DNA from 4 places in the Azonexus hydrophilus genome. Region 1 is predicted to be linked to each of the others. Evidence: predicted binding sites of a transcription regulator. Region 1 holds the regulator's gene; each other region holds the start of a gene.
What was found. Region 1 encodes sigma-54, which starts transcription at its own class of promoters, with help from an activator protein. Its sites were predicted from a motif close to TGGCACGCTTNCTGCTNA; they were not measured.
Positions count from the first base shown of each region.

Region 2: the regulator sigma-54 is predicted to act here: its motif matches at 3,668-3,685, upstream of nifN (nitrogenase iron-molybdenum cofactor biosynthesis protein NifN).
Region 3: the regulator sigma-54 is predicted to act here: its motif matches at 3,030-3,047, upstream of nifH (nitrogenase iron protein).
Region 4: the regulator sigma-54 is predicted to act here: its motif matches at 4,320-4,337, upstream of AADV58_RS04015 (ammonium transporter).

Region 1 covers NZ_CP151406.1:410,388-417,403, reverse strand. The annotation lists gene ttcA (tRNA 2-thiocytidine(32) synthetase TtcA) at 1-140, shown strand, start outside; gene AADV58_RS01975 (adenylate/guanylate cyclase domain-containing protein) at 203-1,093, shown strand; gene hprK (HPr(Ser) kinase/phosphatase) at 1,115-2,050, opposite strand; gene ptsN (PTS IIA-like nitrogen regulatory protein PtsN) at 2,059-2,508, opposite strand; gene hpf (ribosome hibernation-promoting factor, HPF/YfiA family) at 2,560-2,883, opposite strand; gene AADV58_RS01955 (RNA polymerase factor sigma-54) at 2,898-4,352, opposite strand; gene lptB (LPS export ABC transporter ATP-binding protein) at 4,377-5,111, opposite strand; gene recX (recombination regulator RecX) at 5,108-5,542, opposite strand; gene recA (recombinase RecA) at 5,535-6,557, opposite strand; gene AADV58_RS01935 (hypothetical protein) at 6,770-6,973, shown strand; gene AADV58_RS01930 (pseudouridine synthase) at 6,974-7,016, shown strand, end outside.
Region 2 covers NZ_CP151406.1:1,352,391-1,359,406, reverse strand. The annotation lists gene AADV58_RS06670 (hypothetical protein) at 1-287, opposite strand, end outside; gene AADV58_RS06665 (hypothetical protein) at 284-625, opposite strand; gene AADV58_RS06660 (CCE_0567 family metalloprotein) at 651-872, opposite strand; gene AADV58_RS06655 (NifX-associated nitrogen fixation protein) at 884-1,333, opposite strand; gene AADV58_RS06650 (SoxR reducing system RseC family protein) at 1,323-1,781, opposite strand; gene AADV58_RS06645 (NifB/NifX family molybdenum-iron cluster-binding protein) at 1,790-2,269, opposite strand; gene nifN (nitrogenase iron-molybdenum cofactor biosynthesis protein NifN) at 2,232-3,635, opposite strand; gene nifE (nitrogenase iron-molybdenum cofactor biosynthesis protein NifE) at 3,997-5,394, opposite strand; gene AADV58_RS06630 (helix-hairpin-helix domain-containing protein) at 5,516-6,544, opposite strand; gene AADV58_RS06625 (RnfH family protein) at 6,663-6,935, opposite strand; gene AADV58_RS06620 (electron transport complex subunit E) at 6,947-7,016, opposite strand, start outside.
Region 3 covers NZ_CP151406.1:1,285,505-1,292,520, reverse strand. The annotation lists gene AADV58_RS06300 (PAS domain-containing hybrid sensor histidine kinase/response regulator) at 1-2,089, shown strand, start outside; gene AADV58_RS06295 (NAD(+)--dinitrogen-reductase ADP-D-ribosyltransferase) at 2,104-2,994, opposite strand; gene nifH (nitrogenase iron protein) at 3,111-4,004, shown strand; gene nifD (nitrogenase molybdenum-iron protein alpha chain) at 4,112-5,584, shown strand; gene nifK (nitrogenase molybdenum-iron protein subunit beta) at 5,651-7,016, shown strand, end outside.
Region 4 covers NZ_CP151406.1:819,279-826,294, forward strand. The annotation lists gene coaE (dephospho-CoA kinase) at 1-87, shown strand, start outside; gene zapD (cell division protein ZapD) at 148-906, shown strand; gene AADV58_RS03995 (DNA gyrase inhibitor YacG) at 917-1,123, shown strand; gene AADV58_RS04000 (Nudix family hydrolase) at 1,125-2,072, opposite strand; gene AADV58_RS04005 (ATP-binding protein) at 2,069-2,941, opposite strand; gene AADV58_RS04010 (murein transglycosylase A) at 2,989-4,212, shown strand; gene AADV58_RS04015 (ammonium transporter) at 4,369-5,571, shown strand; gene AADV58_RS04020 (co-chaperone GroES) at 5,759-6,049, shown strand; gene groL (chaperonin GroEL) at 6,098-7,016, shown strand, end outside.

The DNA of each region.
Region 1 (7,016 bases):
TACCGTCCCACCTGGGCGACAACAATCTGTTCGATTTCCGCAATCTGACGCTGGACACCCCGGTCGAACAGGGCGATATCGCGTTCGACAGCGAGGAAATGCCCATCAGCGGCAGCATACCGATCAATCCTGCTGCATGACGGCCCGCTGTCAACCGGCGGACTTCGTCATATAATCAGCCGTCCAACATCCGATCTTGCCCATGAACGCGCAGCACCCGATTCCTGTCATCATGGTTGCCGACATTTCCGGCAGTGCTTCGCTTCACCAGCGTTTGAACGCGCAAGAGGCGGATCGGGCCATTGACCGCTGCATCAAGCGCATGAGCCGCTCGGTCGAGGGCTATCAGGGCAAACTCCTGCAAACCGCCGGCGACGAAATCCTGGCCATTTTCCCGAGTGCCGAATCGGCCTGTCAGTCGGCCATCGACATGCACCAACGGGTCGCCGACCTGCCGCCAATCTCTGGTCACAAGCTGGGCATCCGCATCGCCCTGAACGATAGCGACGGCGCCGAGGCGCCATCGGCCGGCAAGCTGACCAGCATCATGCGCATGGCGGCGCTGGCCACCACCGACCAGATCCTGTGCAGCGGGCCGGTCGTTCAGACCCTGCCGGCCAGCGCCGTCGTTCAGGCCAACCCGCGCCCGGACATCGACAATCTGTTCGAACAGGATGCCGTCGTTCCGGTGTTCCAGATTCACTGGCCCGCACAGAATGGCGCGCCGGCGCCGCAGCACTCGATGTTCGGCCCACTCAGCCACAAGCTGGCCGAGCGCCTGTGCCTGCGCTACCGGGGCAAGGCCTACCTGATCGACGACAGCACCCCGGTCCTCAGTCTGGGACGCGATCCATCCTGTGCCATGTTGATCCAGAACCGCAAGGTGTCACGCATGCACGCTCGCATCGAACGGCGCCGCGATGGTTATTACCTGATCGACACCAGCACCAACGGCAGTTTCCTGAGCATGCAGGGGCGCCAGGAGATCACGCTGCGCAAACATGAAATCCTGCTCGAAGGCAGCGGTGTCGTGTGTTTTGGCAGTTCGCTCAACGATCCGGCAGCTGACCGGGTCGAATTCGAACACCTCTGAGCGACTCGCCGCTAACGCGGCTCAGACGTCGTCGTCGTTCATCATGCGGCTCTGCCGCTCGACGAAGTCCTGCATGCTGTCGATGCCACGATATTGCAGGATGGTGTTGCGTACCGCGGCTTCCATCAACACCGCCAGGTTGCGCCCGGCAGCCACCGGAATCACCACCTTGCGGATCGGCACGCCGAGCACATCCTGGCTTTGTGCGTCGAGCGGCAGACGCGGCGCGTCTTCCATGGCAATCGTGCGCTGCAGGTGCACGATCAGCTTCAATTTCATCTTTCGGCGCGAGGCGGTCTCGCCGAAGATGGTGCGGATATTGAGCAGGCCGAGGCCGCGGACTTCGAGGAAATCGCGCAACATGCCTGGGCAGCGGCCTTCGATGGTGGTCGGCGCGATCCGGGCCATCTCGACCACATCATCGGCGACCAGGCCATGGCCGCGCGAGATCAGCTCCAGCGCCAGTTCGGATTTGCCAACCCCGGAATCGCCGGTAATCAGCACGCCCATGCCGAGCACGTCCATGAACACGCCGTGCAGGCTGATGGTGTCGGCCAGGCGCGCCGACAGGTAGATGCGCAGGTGATCGATGACCGCCGAACAGTGCTTGGGCGACAGGATCAGCGGCACGTCGGCGGCCTTGCAGGCATCGACGATGAATTCGGGGGGCTTCAGGCCGTCGGCGACGATCATCGCCGGCGTGCGGGCCGACAACAAGTCGATGAACATCTGGCCGAAACGCCGCTCGCCGATGCGCATGGCCCAGTCGTACTCGGCCTGCCCCATGACCTGCAGGCGTTCCGGGTGGATGATGTTGATGTGGCCGACGACGTCGGCGCCGTAATTGCTGGCGGCCTTGAGCTCGATGCGCCGGTCGTTGCGCTGACCGGCCAGCCAGTTGAACAACAGCTTTTCGCGGTTGTCCTGGTACAACTGCTCCAGGCTGATGTGCCGCACGGCGCCGGTCAGGACTTCTTGAACAGTGCCAGCACCGCTTCGGCGTCCGGGGCGGCCTGCAAGGCTTCGCGGAAGGCGCGGTCGGAAAAGCGCTGGGCCAGTTCGGACAGGATCTGCAGATGCTCTTCGGTCGCCTGTTCCGGTACCAGCAACACGAACAGCAGGGTGACCGGACGGCCGTCCGGGGAATCGAAGGGGATCGGCGTCGCCAGACGGATCAGCGCGCCGGCGGCCTGCTGGAGGCCCTTGATCCGGCCGTGGGGAATGGCTACACCCTGGCCAAGGCCCGTGGAGCCGAGTTTTTCGCGTGCGAACAGGCTGTCGAAAATCAACGAACGCGACATGTCGAGCCGGCTTTCGAACAGCATGCCGGCCTGTTCGAAAACACGTTTCTTGCTGCTCGCATCCAGGTCAAGCAGGACCTGGTCGGCAGTCAGAATGTTGTCTAGAGGGTTCATGGGAACTTTGCAGCAAAGAAACCGCACCCCGAGGGGTGCGGTCGGTCAGGCTTAGTCGTCGATGTGCATCGACGGCTTTTCGCCACGATGGTGGTCCTGCAGCTTCTGCTTGTACTTCTGGACCTGGCGATCGAGCTTGTCGAACATGGCGTCGATGGCGGCGTAGAGATCGTCCCCGGCTTCCTCGACATGCATGTCCTTGCCCGGAACGTGAACGGTGACTTCGGCCTTCTGCTTCAGCTTTTCAACGGAAAGCACGACGCTGGCGCCGGTAACCTTGTCGAAATGACGGAGCACGGGATCGAGCTTGTTCTCGACGTATTCGCGCAGTGCCGGGGTGACTTCGATATGGTGACCGCTGATTTGCAGATTCATTTTTTCTCCTCTCTCTACAGGGTCTTGCGTAAATTGACCGGTGGGATGTTGAGCGATTCACGGTATTTGGCAACCGTGCGTCGGGCAACGACAATTCCCTGCTGGCCTAGTATTTCGGATAATTGACTATCCGACAAGGGCTTCTTGCCATCTTCCGCCGAAATCAATTGCTTGATCAGGGCACGAATGGCCGTGGCAGAACAGGCACCACCAGTATCGGTGGACACATGGCTGCCGAAGAAGTATTTCAGTTCGAAGATGCCGCGCGGCGTGGCCATGTATTTCTGGCTGGTAACGCGGGAAATCGTCGATTCGTGCAGGCCGAGCAAGTCGGCGATCTCGCGCAGCACCAGTGGCCGCATCGCCACTTCGCCATGTTCGAAGAACTGGCGCTGGCGGTCCACGATGGCCTGGGTGACGCGGTGGATGGTATCGAAACGCTGCTGGATGTTCTTGATCAGCCAGCGGGCTTCCTGCAACTGGCCGCTCAGGTTGCCATTGCCGCGACGCTGGCGGGCAAGGATGTCGGCGTACAGGCGATTGACGCGCAGGCGCGGGTAAGCATCCGGGTTGATGTAGGCGGTCCATTTACCCTTGAGCTTCTTCACGATCACGTCGGGCGTGATGTAGCGCGCTTCGTCCTGTGCGTAACCGGCGGCCGGCCGCGGATTGAGGCTGGTGATCAGCTCGTGCGCGCCGCGCAGGATTTCGTCATCGCAGCCGGTCAGGCGGCGGATCTTGACGAAATCGCGGGCAGCCAGCAATTCCAGGTGCTTGTCGGCAATGGTCAGGGCCAGCGTGCGCTCGGCGCAATCCTCTTCGACCTGCAGTTGCAGCAGCAGACATTCGCGCAGGTCGCGGGCACCGATCCCGGTCGGATCGAAATTCTGGATATGGCGCAGGGCGATTTCGAGCTCCTCGAGCTCGACCTCGTACTCGGGCGGCAGGGTTTCCAGCAGTTCTGCCAGCGGCGTGGCGAGATAGCCGTCGTCGCTGAGTGCTTCGATCAGGAAACGGACCAGACTGCGATCGCGATCGCTCAACTGGGTCATCCCCAGTTGCCAGCCGAGGTGCTCGCGCAGGCTGACGCTGGAAGCGTGGGCGTCCTGCGGATCGTTGTCGTCTTCCTCGTCGCGGCCGGCGCCGGTGAAGGTGCCGGCATCGCTGGACCAGCGATCGTCGTCGACGTCACCGGGCGTCATCGGCGGCTCACCCTGGGCATCCTCACGCGACTCGCTCGCCGGTGCGGGTTCGCTGACCGGCTTGTCGGGCGAATCGAACTGCTGGGCACCGGCGAAGGACTCGCCCGGTCCGTCGTCGTCGCGCTCGAGCATCGGGTTTTCCAGCAGGTAGCGTTCTATTTCCTGCTGCATCTCGACGGTCGACAACTGCAGCAGCTTGATCGACTGCTGTAATTGCGGCGTCAGGGCCAGATGCTGCGAAAGCTTGAGCTGAAGTGCCGGTTTCATTGATGCAATCTTGGTTTGGCGAGATCAGAGGCGGAAATGCTCGCCGAGGTAAACCTTGCGTACACTCTCATTGTCGACAATTTCCTCCGGACGTCCAGAGGAAAGTACATGACCGGCGTTGATGATCACCGCGTGATCGCAGATGCCAAGCGTCTCGCGCACGTTGTGATCGGTGATCAGGACACCGATGCCGCGTTCCTTGAGGAAGCGGATGATTTTCTGGATTTCCAGCACGGCGATCGGATCGACCCCGGCAAACGGCTCGTCGAGCAGGATGAAGCGCGGATTGGTCGCCAGCGCCCGGGCAATTTCAACGCGCCGCCGCTCGCCACCGGACAGTGCCGCTGCATTCACGTGGCGGACATGGGTGATGTGCAGTTCGTTGAGCAGGCTTTCCAGCCGCTGGCTGCACTCTTCGGCCGGCAACTTCTGCAGTTCGAGCACGGCGAGGATGTTTTCTTCGACGTTGAGCTTGCGGAACACCGAGGCTTCCTGCGGCAGGTAGGACAGACCGGTGCGGGCGCGTGTATGCATCGGCTGGTGGGTGAGGCGCTCGTCGTCGATATAGACTTCGCCGCCATCGGCGGCCACCAGGCCGACGATCATGTAGAAACAGGTGGTCTTGCCGGCACCGTTCGGCCCGAGCAGACCGACCACTTCGCCGGAGCGCACCGAGAAGGACACGTCCTCGACGACGGTGCGCGCCTTGTAACGCTTTTTCAGGTTGTGCGCGGACAGAGTGGCGGTTGGCTGGCTCATTCTTCTCTAGCTCCGCGCAGGGTCTGGCGGATCGCTTCTGCAGAAAAGCCGCGATATTGCAGGAAACGCATCTGTTTGGCACGTTCTTCTGCAGATTGGGGGGGCTGCCCGAATTTTTTCGCCCAGATCGCCCGGCAACGTTCACCCTCGTCGCCGGCCTCGGGCAGGGCGGCTTCGATGTCGCCATCGCTGACGCCCTTGTGCCGCAATTCCTGGCGCAGGCGGCCATTGCCGTAGCGATTGGCACGCGCCGAAACGCGCTGGCTGGCATAACGGGTATCCGACAGCAGGTGCTCGGCCTGCAAGGCATCGAGCACCGCCGTCAGGGCTTCTTCACTGTCAGCATGCGCCGCGAGTTTGGCATGCAGCTCGGCCCGGCTGTGATCTCGCCGGGTCAGACACTGCAAGGCACGCACCCGCAGATCAGCCATTGGCGGCCTTGCTCGGCTTGATCACGGTGGTGCTCGCCGCTTCGCGGATGCCGGCTTCAATTTCCTGGGCGATTTCCGGGTGCGACTTGAGGAATTCGCGGGAATTGTCTTTGCCCTGGCCGATCTTCTCGCCCTTGTACGAATACCAGGCGCCGGATTTGTCGACCAGCTTGTGGGCGACGCCCATTTCGACGATCTCGCCCTCGCGGGAAATCCCTTCGCCGTAGAGGATGTCGAAGATGGCTTCGCGGAAGGGCGGGGAAACCTTGTTCTTGACCACCTTGACACGGGTTTCGCTACCGACCACCTCGTCGCCCTTCTTGATCCCGCCGATGCGGCGGATGTCGAGACGGACCGAAGCGTAGAACTTGAGCGCGTTGCCGCCGGTGGTGGTTTCCGGCGAGCCGAACATGACGCCGATCTTCATCCGGATCTGGTTGATGAAGATGACCAGCGTGTTGGTTTTCTTGATGTTGGCGGTCAGCTTGCGCAGCGCCTGCGACATCAGACGGGCGTGCAGGCCGACCATCTGATCGCCCATCTCGCCCTCGATTTCGGCACGCGGGGTGAGCGCGGCCACGGAGTCGACGACGATGATGTCGACCGAGCCGGAACGGACCAGCATGTCGGCGATTTCCAGCGCCTGTTCGCCGGTATCGGGCTGCGAGATCAGCAGTTCGCCGACATTGACACCGAGTTTCTGGGCGTATTGCGGATCGAGCGCATGTTCGGCATCGATGAAGGCAGCGGTACCGCCAAGCTTCTGCATTTCGGCAACGACCTGCAGACAGAGCGTGGTCTTGCCCGACGATTCCGGGCCGTAGATTTCGACCACCCGGCCGCGCGGCAGGCCGCCGACGCCGAGTGCGATGTCGAGGCCGAGCGAACCGGTCGACACGACCTGGATGCCCTCGTCGATTTCGGCATCGCCCATCTTCATGATGGAGCCCTTGCCGAACTGCTTTTCGATCTGTTGCAGCGCTGCGGCGAGCGCCTTTGCCTTGTTGTCGTCCATGTTCATACCTCGAAACGTTGTGTGGATTATGGCACAGGGCCATGGATGGAACAAAAATTGCTCAATGGATACATCGAAAGCCGTTTTGCCGAAATGACAATGGCAATAACGGATTTTAGGGAAGATGACGACAGGCGCGGTATATTCTTCGCCCCTTGCGCAAGCCGCCGGAATTCCGGTTCACCAAACACTGTACAACTATACAGTATTCGATGAAAAAACCATCACTTCGCTTATTTGTCTTCAGCGCCTTGCTGCTGACCACCGCGACCCAGGCCGCACCCGCGCCCTGGCACTGGTGGGTGAGCAAGGCGGACGGTGCGCGCATCTGCATGCAGACCCCGCCGGGCGAGGGCTGGGCCTACAGTCGCGGCCCTTACCGCGATGCCCGGTGCACACTGCCGGCCCGTCGCTGAATGCGCCGCTATCTGCCGCCTGCCGAGCCGCTGACGATCATCC
Region 2 (7,016 bases), 940 kb from region 1:
GCAAAAGCGCCGAGCAGCACCGCGACGTCGCCGGCGGAGGTATCCACCCAGCACTGGAATTCCGGCACCGCCTCGATTGCCCCTTCGGCCAAGCCAAGACGAACCTCGGCCTCGCGCAGCACGGCGCTCGGATGTACCTGCACCGTCGGCGACCAGTCTTCCGGCCGTAGCGCGGCATCGGCCGGCAAGGGGGTAAACAGGGCGACACCAGAAGGCAGACGCAGATAGCGCAAGCGCCCGCTGGTGCCCTGCTTGTGCAGGAGAAGCACACGTGTGTCCATATTCATGCCGGATACTCCGCAATAACCGCGTCACCGCGCCACACTGGCGCCCTTCCCCAGACCTGCACGGCATCGACGTAACTACCCGCTTTCGCGGGATGCGGCAGCAGCACCTGGTATTCGGCGAAGACCCGCCCGTCCGGGAAAAAGGTTGCCTTGCCAAAACGCTGACCACCCCGCCAGACGGCAATCACACTCTCTTGCTGTGAGTAGGGATCGCGCTCCATCTCGAAACTGGCGGCAGCCCACACCGGTTCGTCGCCAATCGACAGACCGAGTTTGCCGACCTGCTCACGCAGTGCCTGGCACAGCGACTCGCCGATATCCGGGGACGGCGGTGTCATCGCCCGCCCCCGTCACTAGCCACCTTCAAACCGTTTGCGCCTTCTGCGCCGCCGCCAAGCGCTGGCTGGCTTCAGCCCAGGCCTGACAAGCGTCGTAAGTCGACTGCGCGATGCCCGGAATTTCCTGGTAGCCCGCCGGCAGGCGGTCTTCCACGAGGTCGTGCATTTGCGACGCCCATTCCGAAGCAATACGCTTCAACTTCTTCACTTCCTTGTCGAGAGCGGCGAGTTCTTCGTCAGTCATCATTTCCTCCGTCCTTACAGCCCGGCGACGTCCGGATATTGGCCGATGCGTTCGAGAGCGATGCCGAGCAGCTTGTCCGCTTCATCCTTCATCTTGGAGAGGCTGGGAAAGCCGAAACGATGCACGTCGCGCAGCGTCTTCTCGACGGCAACCAGCTTGCCAACGGTGATGATGGCGCGGCCAAAACCTTCATGCGTCAGGTGCACCAGCGGCACGGCCAGCAGCTTGCATTCCTTCTCGATCAACACGGCGATGGCGTTGTAGAAGGCCTTGACGCGCGAAATCGTTTCATCATCCGGATCACCGATCAGCGGAATGGTCGCCTTGCGCTCCTTGGTCATGATGTAGGGGTCGAGAATTTTCTCGACGGTCCAGCCGGAATAGGTACCGTAGGTATCCAAGGCGCGCATCTGGCGCGCCATTTCCTTGACGAAATCGGTTTCAAAGATGGGATCAGTGCTCATGGTGGAACTCCTGTGGGGAAACTTGTGAAGAACGGGATAGCGGCAGCAGTTGCGGCGCCGGCATCAATCCGGGAACCAGGCCGATGGCGACGCGGGCAATGATCAGGGCGGCAACGAAGCCGACGATGGCGCCCAGCGCCGTTGCGCCGTCGCTACCTTCGAGCACGGCGCCAAGCCAGGCGCCGAACAGCATGGCGAAGGCCGGAAACAGGTAACCGAGCAGCGCCGACAACGTCAGCCGGCTTTCCGGCAAGGCCACGCAGACCATGTCACCTGCGGCGATGCCAGCGCTGGCCGGCAGGGTCAGGACAGTCGCCGGACGGCCGGCAGCGATCTTGCCGATGCCGCAACTGCTGCCGTGACCACAGGCCGAACAGCCGCTGGTTTCCATGACGACGATGGCGCGGCCGTCCTCGATCCGCTGGACGATGCCACGATGTTCGATCATGCCGGCGCTCATCCCTGCCACCCTTCGTCTTCCATCGCCGCGAAGCGATCCGTTGCCGCCGCCTTGGTCTGCGCGGCGATGGCCCGGTCAACCCAGGCTACGCCGCCGTCGCGCATGGCACCGGACAGCTCCAGCAGCAATTCGTCGATGGCATCGACCTCGCCCACGCGGATCGGCTGGATGCCGGCGGCCATCAGCTTCTTTATCGCCGACGCACCGATGGCCATAACATAGACCGCGGCACAGCCGGCCAGGAAATCGACCTTGGCGATCAGCTTGTCCTCGTTGCCATCCATGGCTTCTTCCGAAAACTCGCCGACGCCGACCAGCGTCGCCTTGTCCGGCGTCACCTCGTAGATGGCAAAACCCTCGGCAGCACCGAAATGCTGATTGACCCGGGTCCGGTCGGTCGAGGCGAAGGCAATGCGGAGCACGGCTTCCGGCGCCTGCTTAATGGACCAGACCAGCTGCAGACGACGTGACGACATGGGGTTGTCCGACACCATCACGGTCGTCGGTCCAGTAGATTGAACGATAGGCTTCGAGTTCATGATGTTGTCCCAGCATCAAGTTGGCGAGATCAAAGAGGGTCTGCCGCGTACCGCGGTACCCCACCCAGGTGCGGGCGTAACCGCCCACGTAGTCGTATTGCGGAAAACCAGCGCGCATCAGGGGCAAACCCAGGCGGTGCGCGGTATCCACGGCATGCGAATTGGACATGACGAGTTGGGCACCGGCGGCACGTGCCGCCTTTTCCATGTCTTCCAGATCGCCGACGATCACCTTGTCGATCGGCAAGCCAGCCAGACTTTCATGTTTGTGCGGGCTGACTGCAGCCACCACCTCAGCGCCCATGCCGGTCAGGAAACGCACCTGCATGCCGAGCAGGTCAGGATCGGCCGCCAACGCCACCCGGGCAAACCCGGTCATGAAATGGCTATCGACCATTGCATCCTGCAACTGCGCGCGATGGCGTTCAATTTTTTCGGGCACCGGCTTGCCGGAAATCTCGGCCAGCGCCTGGGTGAAGGCATCGCAATCATCGAGCCCCATCAGCCCAGCGAAGCGATGATCGGGCACCGCGGTCAGGCCCTTGAGGATATCCGCCGCATTGAACAGCGACGGCCCGATCACCAGGGTCGCCACTGACTCGCCCATCGCCTCGATTTCCGCGCGCGGCGTGCCACCGATGGTCAGCGCCGAATACTCGGCCTCGACCAGGTGACCATCCAGCGAATCGCCAATATCCGGCACCACCACCGGGCGCAGGCCGAAAGCCTCGACCCAGTCCTTGATCGCCTCGATATCGCCCGGCGTCAGCATCCCCGACGCCAGCACATTGACCTGCTTCGGCCGCTTGCCGGCACAATCGCTCGCCGGCACCAGCGTGCGGATCAGCGCCTCGATCGCCAGCGCGTAACCGCTTTCCAGGCAACCGACGTAATCCGGCGTATTCACCGGCACCACCGCCACCCCGTCATATTCGGGATGCGCAGCGCGAAATTCCTTGACCGTACGCAGGATGTCGGTCCCCTGCGTCTCCGACAGCCCGGTCGTGACCAGGCCGATGATGTCCGGCTTGCTCTTGTCGGACAGCGTGCGCAAGGCCTCGACCACATTCTCGTCGGCGCCCATGATCGACGACACCTGATCCATCGCCGTCGTCTGCAGCGGAATCGGCTCGCGGAAATGGCGCACGAAAAACACCTTGCCGAACGCCGTGCACCCTTGCGAACCATGCATCAGCGGCAGACTACGATTCAGCCCGAGGAAAACCAGCGACGCACCGATCGGCTGGCTGACCTTCAACGGATTCACCGCCAGCGCTTTCTTGGATTGGATGATTTCGGCCATGTGGGCAACGCTCCTCAGAGATTAACCACTCCTAAGCAATGAGCGCGCCAAGATAAAACAACAAGTAAAACAGTTAGTTAAATTCTGTCAACGTGTAGCAAACCCGACAATCACGGCAAGCCGGACAAAGCCAAACGCAATTGGCCAGGTGCCCATTCAGCCGGCAGAAAACGTTTTCCAGCGAGCGTAAAAAGGCTCAAGGTTGGCGCCGCCGTCGAACGACAGGGCACACCCGTCGGCGAACGACCTGCCCGTCGCCGCCCATGCCTGGAGTGGCGGCAGGATGGTAGTCAGCCATAAGCTGAGCGAGTTTTCCCGGGTACCGGGATTAATACTGGAAAACTGGATTGCGCAATAAGACTCAGGCCGTCAGCACCGCTCCCGAAACTCCCTGCGCCCACGGCGCCGGCTTCCGGACTGCGGTCCACACCGGGCTTTCCATCGACAGCGCCAGTTGGCGGGCGAGTTCGCTCATGCCGGCGTAGCCGGCGTAGCCGAATTCGCGTTCCTGGTTGATGTCGAGGAAGGGAATGCGCGCCTTGAGGGCGGTGTACAAATTGCGCCCGCCGGCGATCAGGATGTCGGCCCGGTACTCGTGATAGGTCGACAGCAGGGCCTTGGGGCTGCCGTCGTCGATCATCTTGGTGTCCTCGCCCATCAGTTCGCGGATGCGCGCCTTGTCTTCCTCGGTCGATTTCTTGGTACCGGTGGCGACCACCTTCATGCCCAGATCCTGCAGCGCTGAAACGATGGACCACGACTTGACGCCGCCGGTGTAGAGCAGCACGCGCTTGTCCTTGAGGCGGGCGCGCCAGGGTTCGAGCGCGGCGTGGGCCTTGGCTTCCTCGCGGGTGATGACCGCCTCGGTGCGGGCGATCAGGTCGGGGTCGCCGATCAGCCGGGCGAAATCGCGCAGTGCGTTGGAAACATCCTGAACGCCGTAGAAACTGCCTTCGAAGAACGGCTGGCCGTAGGTTTCCTGCATTTTACGGGCGACGTTGAGCAGGGCCTTGGCGCAGACGACCATGTTCACCTTCGCCCGGTGCATGGTCTGCACCTCGTGGAAACGCGCGTCGCCGGACAGCGTGCACAGGATGCGCAGGCCGAGTTCATCGAACAGCGGCGCAACGTGCCAGAACTCGCCGGCGATGTTGTATTCGCCGATCAGGTTGACGTCGTAAGTCGGCAGGCCGTCGGCGCGCGGTTTGGCCGGTGCCGGCTCGGCGGTGCCGATGACGTACTTGAACATGGCCTCGCCGGCCAGGCGGTTGCCGAGGTTCTTGGTGCCGTAGAAACCGGCGGCATCGACCGGCACCACCGGGATGCCGACGCGCTCGCTGGCGGCCTTGCAGACGGCTTCGACGTCGTCACCGATCAGTGCGGTGACGCAGGTGTTGTAGACGAAGACGGCCTTCGGCGCGTAGCTGTCGACCGCCTGCTTGATCGCGTGGAACAGGCGTTTTTCGCCACGCCCCATGACCACGTCGGTTTCCGACAGGTCGGTGGTCATGCCGATCTTGTACAGCGTGACGCCGGAAGAGCGCGTCCCGCGGTTATCCCAGGAAGAACCGGCGCAAGCAATCGGCCCATGGACGATGTGGGCGACGTCGGCGATCGGCAGCAGCGCGATCTGCGCGCCGTCGAAGGAGCAGCCGCCGGCAGTGGCGCCCGGCTTCGGCTTCGAACAACCGGACTTTTCCTTGGTGTTATGGCTGCAGGCCGGCTCGTCGAGCAGGGCCTGGATTTCGCTGGCTTTCATGCGCGTTCTCCAGATGACTGGCTAACACTCAGCAAAATGGGTGCCACCGGGCAGCACCTTGTTTTATTTGATAATTTTCATCAGCAGGCTTGTCGCCTTTACGACAAGCCTGCGAAAAAACTCAAATCTTCAACAACTTGCCGACCTTTTCCAGCAGCTTGGCGCCAACGCCCTTGGCCCGCAGCAAGTCGTCGAGCCTGGCATAAGGCCGGGCGGCAACGATGGCTTCGGCGACCGCCTTGGAAATCCCCTTGACAGCAGCCAGTTCGGCCGCGCTGGCGGTATTGACGCTGACCGGACCGGTCTTGTCTGCGGACTTGCTGGCGCCTGCTTTCTTGGTCGCACCCTTGCCCGCCTTGGCGGCCAGCTTGACCGCTGCCTTGACGTCGCCGCTGACCGGCTCACTCACCGCCGCCACTACCGGCTCGGCGATCACTGCCGCCGCCAGGTTGCGGTAATCGCGCGTCAGGTAACCGGCCGGCGTCCATTCGCGCAGCATCAGAGTCAGCGCGCCGCTGGCGTTCACCGCCGGCACACTGTACTGGCAATCGGCCCAGGCGCTGCCGCCGGACAACTGGCCGAGGACCACGCTGGCCACCGGCTGCCCCTGCCAGGCGCCGCCTTGATAGGGCGCATCCAGCGCCCAGACTTCGAGGGCCAGCGTGCCGCTGAGGTTGTCCGGGCTGCGCGGGCTGGCGATGCGCTCGATGGCGATTTCCGCCACGCCGTCGGCCACCCGGCAGCTCACGTCGCCGAGCAGGAAAGGCTGGAAGAAGGTCTGCGGCGTCGCATAGACCGACAAGTCGCGAACCTGGACGCTGCCGTCCACGCGCTGTCCAACCAGGGCCATGGCCATGACCTGGGCGGCGCAACCGGCCGGCGGCAAGGCAGTCACACAGGCGGCCACGTTGAAATTGCCCGGCGTCGGCTGCAGGGCCAGTTCGGCGACCTTGACGCCGTTCAGCGCCAGGCCGTCGAAACCGCCGGGACTGGCCCACAATTGCAGGGCCCAGTGGGTGCCGTCGGCCAGATCGGCTTCGGCCAGGCTGACATCGGCGTTGAGATGGACGAAGTCGCCATCCAGACAGTAACCATGATTGGCACCAAGCGCGGTCACGGCGTCGGCGGCGGAATAATTCGTCGTATGCACGGGCATCTCCCAGGGACAAGGCCGCGCATTATAGGACAGAAATATTTCAGTATTATCAATTATTTACGCACAAACACGGTGCATGAACCGGTATTCCAATGTCGCAAAAACGACAATCCTATTCGTCTTCGTCGCTGTCCTTGCGCGGCACCGTCGCCGGGTCGCAGATGATGGCGCGGTAGATTTCGACGCGATCGCCGGGGCGTAAGGCTGCGTCCAGTTTGGCCAGCTTGCCGAAAACGCCGACCTTCTGCGCTGCCAGGTCGATATGCGGAAACTGCTTGAGGATGCCGGAGCGCTCGATGGCCTCCTGTACCGTAGCGCTGTCCGGGACTTCGATGTTCAGCCAGACCTGCTGGCCGGGTTCGGAATAGGCGACACCAATCTGCATGACTGTACTCCTCAGGCGGCGGCCGGTTCGGCGCTGGCGGCTTCGCGTTCGGCCAGCTTGCGGTCGATGATGCGCTTGCCG
Region 3 (7,016 bases), 880 kb from region 1:
TGCCGCCACCCACCTGCTCGGCATCATCAACGACATCCTCGACTTCTCGAAGATCGAGGCCGGCAAGATGTCGCTCGAACCCACCGATTTCGACGTCGACCGCGTCATCGGCGACGTGTGCACGCTGGTCAGCGAAAAGGTCCAGGCCAAGGGCCTCGAACTGGTCGCCGACATTTCCTCGCTGCCCCCCGCCCTGCACGGCGACGGTCTCCGGCTCGGCCAGATCCTGATCAATTTCCTGAGTAATGCCGTCAAGTTCACCGAGCGCGGCAGCATCGTCGTGCGCGGCAGCATCCTCGACGAAACCCCGGAAGACCTGCTGATCCGCCTCGAAGTCCAGGACAGCGGGATCGGCATGAACGAGGAGCAGCTATCGCGCCTGTTCCGCGCCTTCGAACAGGCCGACGCCTCGACCACCCGACGCTACGGCGGCACCGGCCTGGGACTGGCGATCACCCGCCGGCTGGTCGACCTGATGGGCGGCAAGCTCGGCGTCAACAGCACGCCGGGCCAGGGCAGCACCTTCTGGATCGAACTGCCGTTCGGCAAGGTGGCCGGCTTCAATCACCGCAGCAACGCCGACATCCTGCCGCCCGGCACGCGCGCGCTGGTCGTCGATGACATCGAGGACGCGCGCATCTCGATGGCCGCAGTGCTCAGCGAACTGGGTGCCCGCCCCGACTGCCTGGCCAGCGGCAACGAAGCCCTGGCCCGCCTGCAGGCAGCCGAAGCCGAGGGCGACCCCTACGGCCTGCTGCTGCTCGACTGGCAGATGCCTGGCCTCGACGGCATCGAGGTCGGCCGGCGCATCCAGGCCGGGCAACTGGCCAAGGCACCGAAAACCTTCCTCGTCAGCGGCACCCTGGGCGCGCCACGCGACGACATGAGCAGCCTGGGTTTTGCCGGTTTCATTCCGAAGCCGCTGACCCCGTCGAGCCTGCTGGTTGCCCTCGAACGCCTGGAGGATCGCCTCGATCAGAAGCATCACCGCCAGCGCGTCGGCGACAGCAGCGACGACATGACCCTGCTGCGCAGCCAGCTCGAGGGCTACCATGTGCTGCTCGCCGAGGACAATCTGCTCAATCAGGAGGTCGCGCTCGACATGCTGCGCCAGGTCAATCTGCGCGTCGATGTCGCCGACGACGGCTGCCAGGCCGTGGACATGGCCGGCAAGACGGCCTACGACCTGATCCTGCTCGACGTCCAGATGCCGAACATGGACGGTCTCGAAGCCGCCCGCCGCATCCGCCAACTCGCCGGCCGCGAAAGCATCCCGATCCTGGCGATGACCGCCAACGCCTTCGACGAAGACCGCGAGACCACCCGCGCCGCCGGCATGAACGAACACATTGCCAAGCCGGTCGAGCCGGCCGTCCTGTACACCGCGCTCTTGCGCTGGCTGAAAGGCGGCGACACCGGGCGCGCCGCCGGCCTGCCGGCACCGGCCGCCGGCGACGAAGTCTGCCAGGGTCTGAGCAGCCTGCCCGGGCTCGACTGCAAGCTCGGCCTGCGCTCGACACTCGGCCAGAGCGAGCGCCTGTGGCGCCTGCTCGACCAGTTCTGCGGCACACACCGCGACGACGGCCACCGCATTGAGCAGTTGCTGGCCGACGGCGACACGCCGACCGCCCGGCGACGCGCGCATTCGCTCAAGGGATCGGCGGCCACCCTCGGTCTGCTGCAGATTTCCGCCAAGGCCGGCGTCATCGAACAAGGCATCGGCAACACCATGACGCCGGAAGCCTCGGCCGCCCTGCCGACGGCGGCGCTGACCGCCTTGCTGGCTGAGTTCTGCGACGCCTTCGCCGCCCTGCGTGAAGCCCACGAACGGGCCGTCGCCGACAGTCCGGCGCCGACCATCGATTACGCCCGGCTGGCCGGCGAACTGGCCGAACTACGCGAGTTGCTGGCCAGCGACGACATCAATGCCCTGGATCATTTCCACCGGCTGCAGCCGCGCCTGGTGCTCGCCGCCGGCCGCTCGGCCGCCCGTCTGGGCAATGAAATCGAGAACTTTGCCTACGCCGAGGCGCTGGCCACGCTCGATGCCATCGTCGCCGCCGATCCCGGACTGCACGGCCGGGACTGAACCGGCCTCAACCCTCAGATTGTCGACAAGGTGACATCGACGACACCGCCGATGGCCAGGAATTCGTCCTCCCCCTGCAGCACGCCGGGCAGCAGGCCGCAGTGGAAAAATATCTTGGTCAGCGGCATGTCCACCGTCAGGATGTAATCGCCGAATTCGCAAGCCCGATCACGGCTGCAGGTGAAGGAATTGAGGTTGTTGAGCAGGATGGTGTGGCGCCCCCCCTCCCGGCTGTCCAGGATTTCATGATCAGCCACCCGGTTGACGCCGCGGTACAGCGTCACATGCCCGGCCCCTGAATGGCGACGGGCGAGTTCATGCTGGCAATAGGTATAGACCAGGTCGAACTGCGCCTCCAGCGCGCTGGTCCCGTACAGACCCTGCGAGCGCATTTCCATGTAATGCAGCCAGGCGTCGTCGTGGGTATCGCGCAGCGGCTGGCCGTGCCAGCGCGGCAGCAGGCCGAAACGCGATTCGACCCAACCCTTGAGCACCGCGCCCTCGCGGCTGTCGGCATCGAAGCTCCAGCCGCGGATCATGCGCGCGTAATTGGCGCGGGCGCGTGACTTGTTGTTGCCGGTGAAGCCCATTTCCTCGGGCCATTCGAGCTGGAAATGCACGGTCAGGTAATCGCGGAAGACTTCCCCGCGCACCGCCGCATCGTCGCCGGCTTCGCCCAGGCGGCGGAACAGGTCGCGGTGCAGTTCGGCAACGCCGTCGAGCAGCAGCGGTGAGGGATGACGCTGATAAGTCAGGCTGCCAAGCACGACCGCCGGCAGGTTGCAGCGATTGATCGGCAGGCGCGCCTCGCGCGGCAGGCTTGGATTGTCGTCACCCCGACACAAGCCAGGGTCTTTGTCGCACAACCCCACCGCGCCCCCATCCCCATGTTTTTTGTTTTTCATTTAATAAACAACAACTTGAAAGCCATCAGCCGAGCTGGCACGCAACATGCAGAAGATCAGTCGCGACACTCACCAATTGCATTTCAAATCGACTGACAGACTAAGGAGATTACACCATGGCAAAACTGCGTCAATGCGCCATTTACGGCAAGGGCGGGATCGGCAAGTCGACCACCACCCAGAACCTCGTGGCCGCCCTCGCCGAATCCGGCAAGAAGGTCATGATCGTCGGCTGCGACCCGAAGGCCGACTCCACCCGCCTGATCCTGCACAGCAAGGCTCAAACCACCGTCATGCACCTGGCTGCTGAAGCCGGCTCGGTTGAAGACCTCGAACTGGAAGACGTCATGTCCATCGGTTTCGGTGGCGTCAAGTGCGTCGAATCCGGTGGTCCGGAACCCGGCGTCGGCTGTGCCGGCCGTGGCGTCATCACCGCCATCAACTTCCTGGAAGAAGAAGGCGCCTATGACGAAGACCTCGACTTCGTCTTCTACGACGTGCTCGGTGACGTGGTCTGCGGTGGCTTCGCCATGCCGATCCGCGAAAACAAGGCCCAGGAAATCTACATCGTCTGCTCCGGCGAAATGATGGCCATGTACGCCGCCAACAACATCGCCAAGGGCATCGTGAAGTATGCAAACTCGGGTTCCGTCCGTCTGGCCGGCCTGATCTGCAACTCGCGTAACACCGACCGCGAAGACGAACTGATCATGGCCCTGGCTGCCCGCCTCGGCACCCAGATGATCCACTTCGTGCCGCGCAACAACGTTGTCCAGCACGCCGAAATCCGCCGCATGACCTGCGTCGAATTCGACCCGACGCACAAGCAAGCCGACGAATACCGCGCCCTGGCCAACAAGATCGTCAACAACACCAACTTCGTCATCCCGACCCCGATCGAGATGGAAGAGCTGGAAGAGCTGCTGATGGAATTCGGCATCATGGAAGCCGAAGACGAAAGCATCGTCGGCAAGACCGCTGCTGAACTGGCTGCCGAAAAGGCCGCCTGATAGCAGTCCGGGTTCGTCGCTCCGGCGGCGAACCTTGTATCGCCAGTATTCAACCAATGTTGGCGTCGTGCACAAATAGATGCCGGCGCAACGAAAGGAGTTACACCATGGCAGCGCTCACCCGCGAAGAAACCGCAGCCCTCATTCAAGAGGTGCTTGAGGTTTACCCCGAGAAAGCCAAGAAGGACCGTGCCAAGCACTTGATGATCAACGACAAGGAACTTGAGTCGTCGAAGAAGTGCATTACTTCCAACCGCAAGTCCCTGCCGGGCGTCATGACCATGCGTGGTTGTGCCTACGCCGGTTCCAAGGGCGTGGTCTGGGGTCCGATCAAGGACATCATCTCGATCTCGCACGGCCCGATCGGTTGCGGTCAATATGCCCGCGCCGGCCGCCGCAACTACTACGTCGGCACCACCGGCGTCGATGCCTTCTGCGAAATGAACTTCACCTCGGATTTCCAGGAGAAGGACATCGTTTTCGGCGGCGACAAGAAGCTGGCCAAGCTGATCGATGAAATCGAAATGCTCTTCCCGCTGAACAAGGGTATCTCGGTTCAATCCGAATGCCCGATCGGCCTGATCGGCGACGACATCGAAGCGGTTTCCAAGAAAGCTGCTGCCCAGATCAACAAGCCGGTCGTTCCGGTGCGCTGCGAAGGCTTCCGCGGTGTTTCCCAATCCCTGGGCCACCACATCGCCAATGACTCGGTCCGCGATTGGATCATCTCCAACCGTGACGGTCAGGCTTTCGAATCCACCCCGTACGACGTCGCCATCCTCGGCGACTACAACATCGGTGGTGACGCCTGGGCTTCCCGCATCCTGCTCGAAGAGATGGGTCTGCGCGTGGTTGCCCAGTGGTCCGGCGACGGCACCCTGGCCGAAATGGAGAACACCCCGAAGGTCAAGCTGAACCTGCTGCACTGCTACCGCTCGATGAACTACATCTCCCGCCACATGGAAGAGAAGTACGGGATTCCCTGGCTCGAGTACAACTTCTTTGGCCCGACCAAGATCAAGGAATCGCTGCGCAAGATCGCTTCCTTCTTCGACGACAGCATCAAGGAAGGCGCCGAGCGAGTCATCGAGAAGTACACCCCGATGATGGATGCCGTGATCGCCAAGTATCGTCCGCGCCTCGAAGGCAAGAAGGTCATGCTCTACGTCGGCGGCCTGCGTCCGCGTCACGTGGTTGGCGCCTACGAAGACCTGGGCATGGAAGTGGTCGGTACCGGCTACGAATTCGCCCACAACGATGACTACGATCGCACGATCAAGGAAATGGGCGACGCCACCCTGATTTACGACGACGTCACCGGCTACGAGTTCGAAGAATTCGTCAAGGCTTGCAAGCCCGACCTGATCGGTTCCGGCATCAAGGAAAAGTATGTCTTCCACAAGATGGGCATTCCTTTCCGCCAGCTGCACTCCTGGGACTACTCGGGCCCCTACCACGGCTGTGACGGTTTCGCCATCTTCGCCAAGGACATGGACCTGACCCTGAACAACCCGTGCTGGAACCTGATGAAGGCCCCGTGGCAGAAGGCTGCTTCGGAAGCTGAAAAGAAGGCTGCCTGATTCCGCAGCAATCGTACAACTTACGCCCGTATCCACAGATAGGTGGTGCGGGCGAAGGAGATCAAGATGCAAACCGTAGATGACATCAAGCCGTGTTTCCCCCTCTTCCGTGACGACGACTACAAGGCGACGTTGAAGGGCAAGAAGCAATTCGAAGAAGGCCATTCTGCCGACCAGATCGCTGAAACCTTCGCCTGGACGACCACCCAGGAATACCAGGACCTCAACTTCAAGCGCGAAGCCCTGACCATCAACCCGGCCAAGGCCTGCCAGCCGCTCGGCTCTGCCCTGTGCTCGCTGGGCTTTGCCAAGACCCTGGTCTATATCCACGGTTCGCAAGGCTGTATCGCCTACTTCCGCACCTACTTCAACCGTCACTTCAAGGAGCCGATCGCCATCATCGCCGACTCGATGACGGAAGACGCCGCCGTGTTCGGTGGTCAGAAGAACGTGCATGAAGGTCTGGCCAACGCCACCAAGCTCTACGGTGCAGAAATGATCGCCATGTCGACCACCTGTATCGCGGAAGTCATCGGTGACGACCTGAACGCCTTCATCGGTAACGCCCGCAAGGAAGGCAACCTGGACAAGGATTTCCCGGTTCCGTTCGCGCACACCCCGTCCTTCGTCGGCTCGCACGTCACCGGCTGGGACAACATGGAAGAAGGCATCCTCCGCTACTTCACACTGAACAACATGGAAGGCAAGGTTGTCGGCTCGAACGGCAAGATCAACTTCGTGCCGGGCTTCGAAACCTACCTCGGCAACTTCCGCATCATCAAGCGCTACATGAAGGAAATGGGCGTCGATTACACGATGCTCTCCGATCCGGAAGAAATCCTCGACACCCCGGCTGACGGCGAATTCCGCATGTACGCCGGCGGCACGACGATCGACGAAGTCAAGGATGCCCCGAACGCCCACACGACCTTCCTGATCCAGCCGATGCAACTGGAAAAGACCAAGAAGTTCGTCGAGAGCACCTGGAACCACGAAGTGCCGAAGCTCAACATCCCGATGGGTGTCGAGTGGACCGACGAATTCCTGCAAAAGGTTTCCGAAGTCACCGGCAAGCCGATCCCGGCCTCCATCTCCCTGGAGCGCGGCCGCCTGCTCGACATGATGACCGACTCCCACGCCTGGCTGCACGGCAAGAAGATGGCCATCTACGGTGACCCGGACTTCGTCATGGGCATGGTCAAGCTGATGATGGAATTCGGTATCGAACCGACCCATATCGTCAGCAACAACGGTTCCAAGAAGTGGGCCAAGGCCATGGAAAAACTGCTGGCTACCTCGCCCTACGGCGCCGGTGGCAAGGTTTATCCGGGCGCCGACCTCTGGCACCTGCGCAGCCTGTGCTTCACCGACAAGCCGGACTTCCTGATCGGCAACAGCTACGGCAAATACATCCAGCGTGACACGCTGCACA
Region 4 (7,016 bases), 410 kb from region 1:
GACAAGGCAAATCTCGACGCACAGATCGCTGCCCTGCATCGGAAATATCTCGCCTCTGCCCTGAAAAAACCTAATGCAAACTGTTGAGATTTGCATGCAAATGGCTCAGAATTCAGCACAATTTTCCGATTACCGGAACCGGGCCGAGTGATTACCTACGAATATCCGTTCAACGAGCGCATCCGCACGCTGTTGCGTCTCGAAGACCTCTTCGAGAAGACGGCTTACTTCGCCCGGGCGGACGGTCAGCACGAACACCATGCGGCGCTTGTCGCCCTGTTCGAAATCCTCGAAGCGGCGGGGCGTGCCGACCTCAAGATGGACCTGATCCAGGAACTCGAACGGCAGCGGCAGACCTTGCTGGCCTTTCGCAACAACCCCGATATTTCCGAAGAAGCCCTGTCCGGCGCGCTCTACGAAATCGAGCAGTCGTCGGCCGCGTTACTCGGCATGAGCGGCAAGATTGGCCAGTATCTGCGCGACAACGACTGGCTGATGAGCATCAAGAGCCGCGCTGCCATTCCCGGCGGCGTCTGCGAATTCGACCTGCCCTCGTATCACTGGTGGCTGCACCGCGACCCGCAAACCCGGCGGGCGGCGCTGGAAGGCTGGAGCAAGCCGATGTTCGCGCTGCGTGACGCGTCGGCCATCGTCCTGCGCCTGCTGCGTTCGAGCGGCCGGCCCAAGCGCCATGTCGCCGTGCATGGGCAGTTCCAGCTCAATCTCGGCGGTACCTCGGCGCAGATGGTGCGCGTCGAAGTCGATCCCGAGGAAGCCGCGGTCCCCGAAGTCAGCGCCAACAAGTACTTCCTCAACATCCGCTTCACCAAGCCACCGCTCAATGAACTGAAAGCGCGTGGCTGCGAGCGCGATGTCGAGTTCGACCTGACTTTCTGCAACCTCTGATTTTCCACCCATGACCAAGCCGCGTATCGTCCGCTGCCCGCAGTGCGGCCAGGATTCCCTGTGGGCGCCCGAGAACAAGTGGCGCCCGTTCTGTTCCGAGCGCTGCAAGCAGATCGATCTGGGCGCCTGGGCCAGCGGCAGCTACACCATTCCCGGTCAGCCGACCGACGAGGAAACCGCCGCGCCCGGCGTCGATTTCCTCGAAAGCAAGCGCTGACTTACCAGCCGCGCATCAGCGCAATGCCGTGGGCGCCGTGGTGTATGGCGCTGTCGCGCAGGGTTTCGCGCATGCCGCCCAGGGCGAACACCGGTAGCCGGTTGCCGGCGCGGTAATCGGCGAAGCGGCGCCAGCCGATGCCGGGATGCTCGGGGTGGGTCGGCGTTGCCAGGACCGGGCCGAGCAGCGCGTAATCCAGTTCCAGTTCGCCGGCCCGGGCAATTTCCTCTGTCGTGTGGCAGGAGGCGCCGACCCAGGCGAAATCCGGACGTTGGGCGCAGGCGGCCAGCGCTGCCGCTGAGAGGTGCACGCCGTCGGCGCCGCAAAGCTTTGCTAGTTCGATATCGTCGTTGATGACCACCGGTGCGCCGTGGCGCTGGGCGAGGTCGACCACGGCAGCGGCGAAAGCCGCTCGCTGCGCGGCCGGCAGGGATTTGTCGCGGACCTGGATCAGCGGCGCCGGGCCGACGCCCAGTCGCCGTTCGAGGCGGGCCAGCCAGGCCTCGGTGCCGCTTTCCTCGGCCATCGAGATGAGCATCGTGTCGGGCAGCGCCAGGGCTTTCAGGATGGGGTCGTTGGCCGGTAGCACGGGCGTCACGCTGGCCGGACGGCCGCGTTCCTGCCAGTCTACGGCGCTGTGTTCGAGCGGCGCGGTGATGCCGATTTCGCCGGTCCAGGCGGTGACGCGCCAGAAATTGAGGCGGACCGTCGCATGCGGGTAGGTGAACACGCGGGTCAGCCAGGGGTGGCAGACGGTGACGCTGATCCCCAGTTCTTCGTGCAGTTCGCGCACCAGTGCGTCGCGCACGCTTTCGCCGGCCTCGACCTTGCCGCCGGGAAATTCCCAGTAGCCGGCGTAGACCTTGCCTTCCGGACGCTGGGCGAGCAGGAATTCGCGACCGTCGGCGCGCAGCATCACGGCGGCCGCGACTTCGACGATGGCGCTCATGCCGGCTGGCGCCCGGCCAGGTCGCGGGCGAATTGCCAGGCGACGCGGCCCGAGCGCGACCCGCGTGACAGTGCCCAGTTCAGCGCTTCGCGTTCGCTGGCGGCGATCACTGCGTCGCTAATGCCGAACTGCCGCGCCCAATGCGCGAAGACGGCCAGGTAATCGTCCTGCGAGAAGGGGTAGAAGGAAATCCACAGGCCGAAGCGTTCGGACAGCGAGACTTTCTCCTCGACCGCCTCGCCGGGGTGGATTTCGTCGCCGACGCGCTGGGTTTCCAGGTTTTCCGACATGTATTCGGGCATCAGGTGGCGGCGGTTGGAGGTGGCGTAGATCAGCACGTTGTCCGGCGGCGCCGCGACCGAGCCGTCGAGTACCGACTTCAGGGCCTTGTAGGCGGTTTCGCCGGCTTCGAACGACAGATCGTCGCAGAAGATGATGAATTTTTCCGGCCGGCCGTCGACCAGGTCGACGATGTCCGGCAGGTCGATCAGGTCGTGCTTGTCGACTTCGATCAGGCGCAGGCCGTCGGCCGAGAATTCGTTGAGCACGGCCTTGACCAGCGAGGACTTGCCGCAGCCGCGGGCGCCGGTCAGCAGCACGTTGTTGGCGCCCTGGCCGGCGACGAACTGACGGGTATTGGCGACGATGCGGGCTTTCTGGTCGTCGACGGTCTCGATGTCGCTGAGGCGGATCGGGTGCGGCTTGCCGACGCCCTGCAACCAGCCGCGGGCACCGCGCTTGCGCCAGCGGAAAGCCACGGCGGCGTGCCAGTCGGGCAGGGGCGGGGCCGGTGGCAGCGTGGCTTCGAGGCGGCCGAGCACATGCTCGGCGCGGGTCAGCAGGCGTTCGAGTTGGGCGGAGTCGATCATGGTGGCAGGTATACTGTGCGGCAAAGCTGCCCACTCTAACCAAAGCCATGTCAAAAAGCCAAGTTGTCCTGTTTGCTGTCGCCCTGCTGCTGGCCGGGTGTTCGACCTTGCCCGGCTTGCCCGCGCCATCCGAAGAAAAGGCGCCGGCCTGTCCGCCCTGCGCTGCCTGTCCGGCGTGTCCGGCCGTCGAAACGCCGGTGCAGCCGCCGGCCTTCTCGCGCGTGTTCACGCCGGCGAGCTGGGACGAGCTGCCAGGCTGGAAGACCGACCAGCATGCGGCGGCCTGGCCGGCCTTCGTCCAGTCCTGTCGCGGATTGCAGCGGCGCAATACCGGTCAGTTCTGGCGCGAGATCTGCGCCGGGGTCGATGCAGTCGACGGCAAGTCGGACGCTGCCGTGCGCCAGTTCTTCGAAGCCCGCCTGCAACCTTACGCGGTGTCGACGGCCGACACGTCGGCGGTCAGCGGCATGGTCACTGGTTATTACGAACCGCTGCTGCTGGGCAGCCGCGCGCCGGGCAAGCGCTTTGCGTTTCCGGTGCATGGCGTGCCGGAGAACCTGCTGACCATCGAACTGGGCGACCTCTTCCCGGAACTCAAGGGCAAGCGCGTGCGCGGCCGGGTCGAGGGCAACAAGGTTGTGCCCTACTGGACGCGCGGCGACATCCTGGCCAATGAAAAATTGCCGGCGAAGACGCTGGCCTGGGTCGACGATCCGATCGAACTGTTCTTCCTGCAGATCCAGGGCTCGGGCCGCATCCGCCTGCCCGATGGCAGCACCATGCGGGTCAATTACGCCGACCAGAACGGTCATCCGTATCGCTCGATCGGCCGCCTGCTCGTCGATCGCGGCGACCTGAAACTGGAAGAGGCGTCGATGCAGGGCATTCAGGCCTGGGCGCGGGCCAACCCGGCGCGCCTGGACGAGCTGCTCAACAGCAATCCGAGCTATGTCTTCTTCCGCGAGATGCCGGCCAGTGACGACGGTCCGATCGGCGCACTCGGTGTGCCGCTGACGCCCGAGCGCAGCATCGCCATCGATCCGCGTTCGATTCCGCTGGGGGCGCCGGTCTTCCTGGCGACGACGCGCCCCAATTCGGCGCAGCCGCTGAACCGGCTGGTGATGGCGCAGGACACCGGTGGTGCCATCCGTGGTGCGGTGCGCGCCGATTTTTTCTGGGGCTTCGGCAAGGAGCCGGGTGCCTTGGCTGGCCGCATGAAACAGGACGGCCGGATGTGGGTTCTGCTGCCGCCGGGCTATCCGCTCGACTGAGTTGATGCACGATGCCGGGGCGTTCGCCCTGCGTCATGCACGCTCGCGGTGCGCGTTTTGTTTTGGTGCATTTTCCAATGCACTGATTTGAAACGGATTTGATGCACTGGAATGGTGCTTGCTTTTCCAGCCCCCAGATCATTTTCTGGGGGTCCCATGGAAACTTTGCATTCTGGCAGCAACGTATTGTTCATTCTTCTGGGCGGCATCATGGTGCTGGCCATGCACGCCGGCTTCGCCTTCCTCGAGGTTGGCACGGTGCGCAAGAAGAATCAGGTCAACGCGCTGGTCAAGATTCTGACCGACTTCGGCGTGTCGACGATTGCCTACTTCTTCATCGGCTACGGCATCGCTTACGGCGTTCATTTCTTCAGCGGTGTCGAGACGCTGATGGAGAAGAACGGCTATGAACTGACCAAGTTCTTCTTCCTGCTCACCTTCGCCGCCGCGATTCCAGCCATCATTTCGGGCGGCATTGCCGAGCGCGCGCGCTTTTATCCGCAACTGGCGGCCACCTTCATGCTGGTCGGCTTCGTCTATCCCTTCTTCGAGGGGATCGCCTGGAATGGTGCCTTCGGCATCCAGGATTGGCTGACGGCCACTTTTGGTGCGCCCTTCCATGATTTTGCCGGCTCCGTTGTGGTGCATGCGATGGGCGGCTGGATCGCGCTGCCGGCGGTGCTTCTTCTTGGTGCGCGTTATGGTCGTTACACCAAGGACGGCCGGGTGTCGGCGCATCCGCCTTCATCGATTCCCTTCCTGGCGCTCGGCGCCTGGATCCTGACGGTAGGCTGGTTCGGCTTCAACGTGATGAGCGCGCAGACCATCGAGAACATTTCCGGCCTGGTTGCGATCAACTCGCTGATGGCCATGGTCGGCGGCACGCTGGCGGCGCTGGTATTCGGCAAGAACGACCCCGGCTTCGTCCATAACGGCCCGCTGGCCGGTCTGGTCGCCATCTGTGCCGGTTCCGACCTGGTGCATCCGATGGGCGCGCTGGTCATCGGCGCCATCGCCGGCGGGATGTTCGTGATCCTGTTTACGCTGACCCAGAACCGCTGGAAGATCGACGACGTCCTCGGCGTCTGGCCGCTGCACGGCCTGTGCGGGGCCTGGGGCGGCATCGCCGTCGGCATCTTCGGCAGCACCGCGCTCGGCGGCGCCGGCGGCGTTGCCTTCATGTCGCAACTGCTGATGACTCTGCTGGCAATCGGCGTCGCGCTGGTCGGCGGTTTTGTCGTCTATGGCGGCCTGAAGCGCGCATTCGGCCTGCGTCTCGACCAGGAAGAGGAATACCAGGGCGCCGACCTGAGCATCCACCGCATCACGGCGACGCCGGAGCGCGAACCGAGCTGGTAAATCGGTAGGCGGGTGGAAGCCGAAAACAAAAAACTTCCACCCTGCCCTTGAAATCGGCCAAGGGCGTCACTATTATTAGCACTCACTGACGACGAGTGCTAACAAACGCCCGCGTCGGTCCCGGTGCCGCAGCCGCGTGCCCGGCCAATTTCAGTGTTTTGCAGATAAAACTACAGGAGCGATATCCATGAACATCCGTCCTTTGCACGACCGTGTGATCGTCAAGCGCGTCGAAGCCGAGCGCACCACTGCCTCCGGCATCGTCATCCCCGATTCCGCTGGCGAAAAGCCGGATCAGGGTGAAATCCTGGCCGTCGGCCCGGGTAAGCGCGACGACAACGGCAAGCAGATCGCCCTCGACGTCAAGGTTGGCGATCGCGTCCTGTTCGGCAAGTACGCCGGCCAGGCCGTCAAGGTCGATGGCCAGGAAGTCCTGGTCATGCGTGAAGAAGACATCATGGGCGTGCTGCAGAAGTAATTCCTGCATCCGACCTATTCCACAGAACAATTTTCAGGAGCTATTCACATGGCAGCCAAAGAAGTCAAATTCGGTGATTCCGCCCGCGCCCGTATGGTCGAAGGCATCAACATCCTGGCCGACGCGGTCAAGGTCACCCTCGGCCCGAAGGGCCGCAATGTCGTGCTCGAGCGTTCGTTCGGCGGCCCGACCGTGACCAAGGACGGCGTTTCCGTCGCCAAGGAAATCGAACTGAAGGACAAGTTCGCCAACATGGGCGCCCAGATGGTCAAGGAAGTTGCTTCCAAGACTTCCGACATCGCCGGTGACGGCACCACCACCGCCACCGTGCTGGCTCAGGCCATCGTCCGCGAAGGCATGAAGTACGTTGCCGCCGGCATGAACCCGATGGACCTCAAGCGCGGCATCGACAAGGCTGTCGCCGCCACCATCGAAGAACTGAAGCAGATCTCCAAGCCGTGCACGACGACCAAGGAAATCGCCCAGGTTGGTTCGATCTCGGCCAACTCCGATTCCTCGATCGGCGACATCATTGCCGAAGCCATGGAAAAGGTCGGCAAGGAAGGCGTCATCACCGTTGAAGACGGCAAGTCCCTGGCCAACGAACTCGACGTCGTCGAAGGCATGCAGTTCGACCGTGGCTACCTGTCGCCGTACTTCATCAACAACCCGGACAAGCAGGTTGCCCTGCTCGACAACCCGTTCATCCTGCTCTTCGACAAGAAGATTTCGAACATCCGCGACCTGCTGCCGGTCCTCGAACAAGTCGCCAAGGCTTCCCGTCCGCTGCTGATCATCGCCGAAGACGTCGATGGCGAAGCGCTGGCTACCCTGGTCGTCAACAACATCCGTGGCATCCTCAAGACCGTTGCTGTCAAGGCCCCGGGCTTCGGTGATCGTCGCAAGGCCATGCTGGAAGACATCGCCATCCTGACCGGCGGTACCGTCATTTCCGAAGAAACCGGCC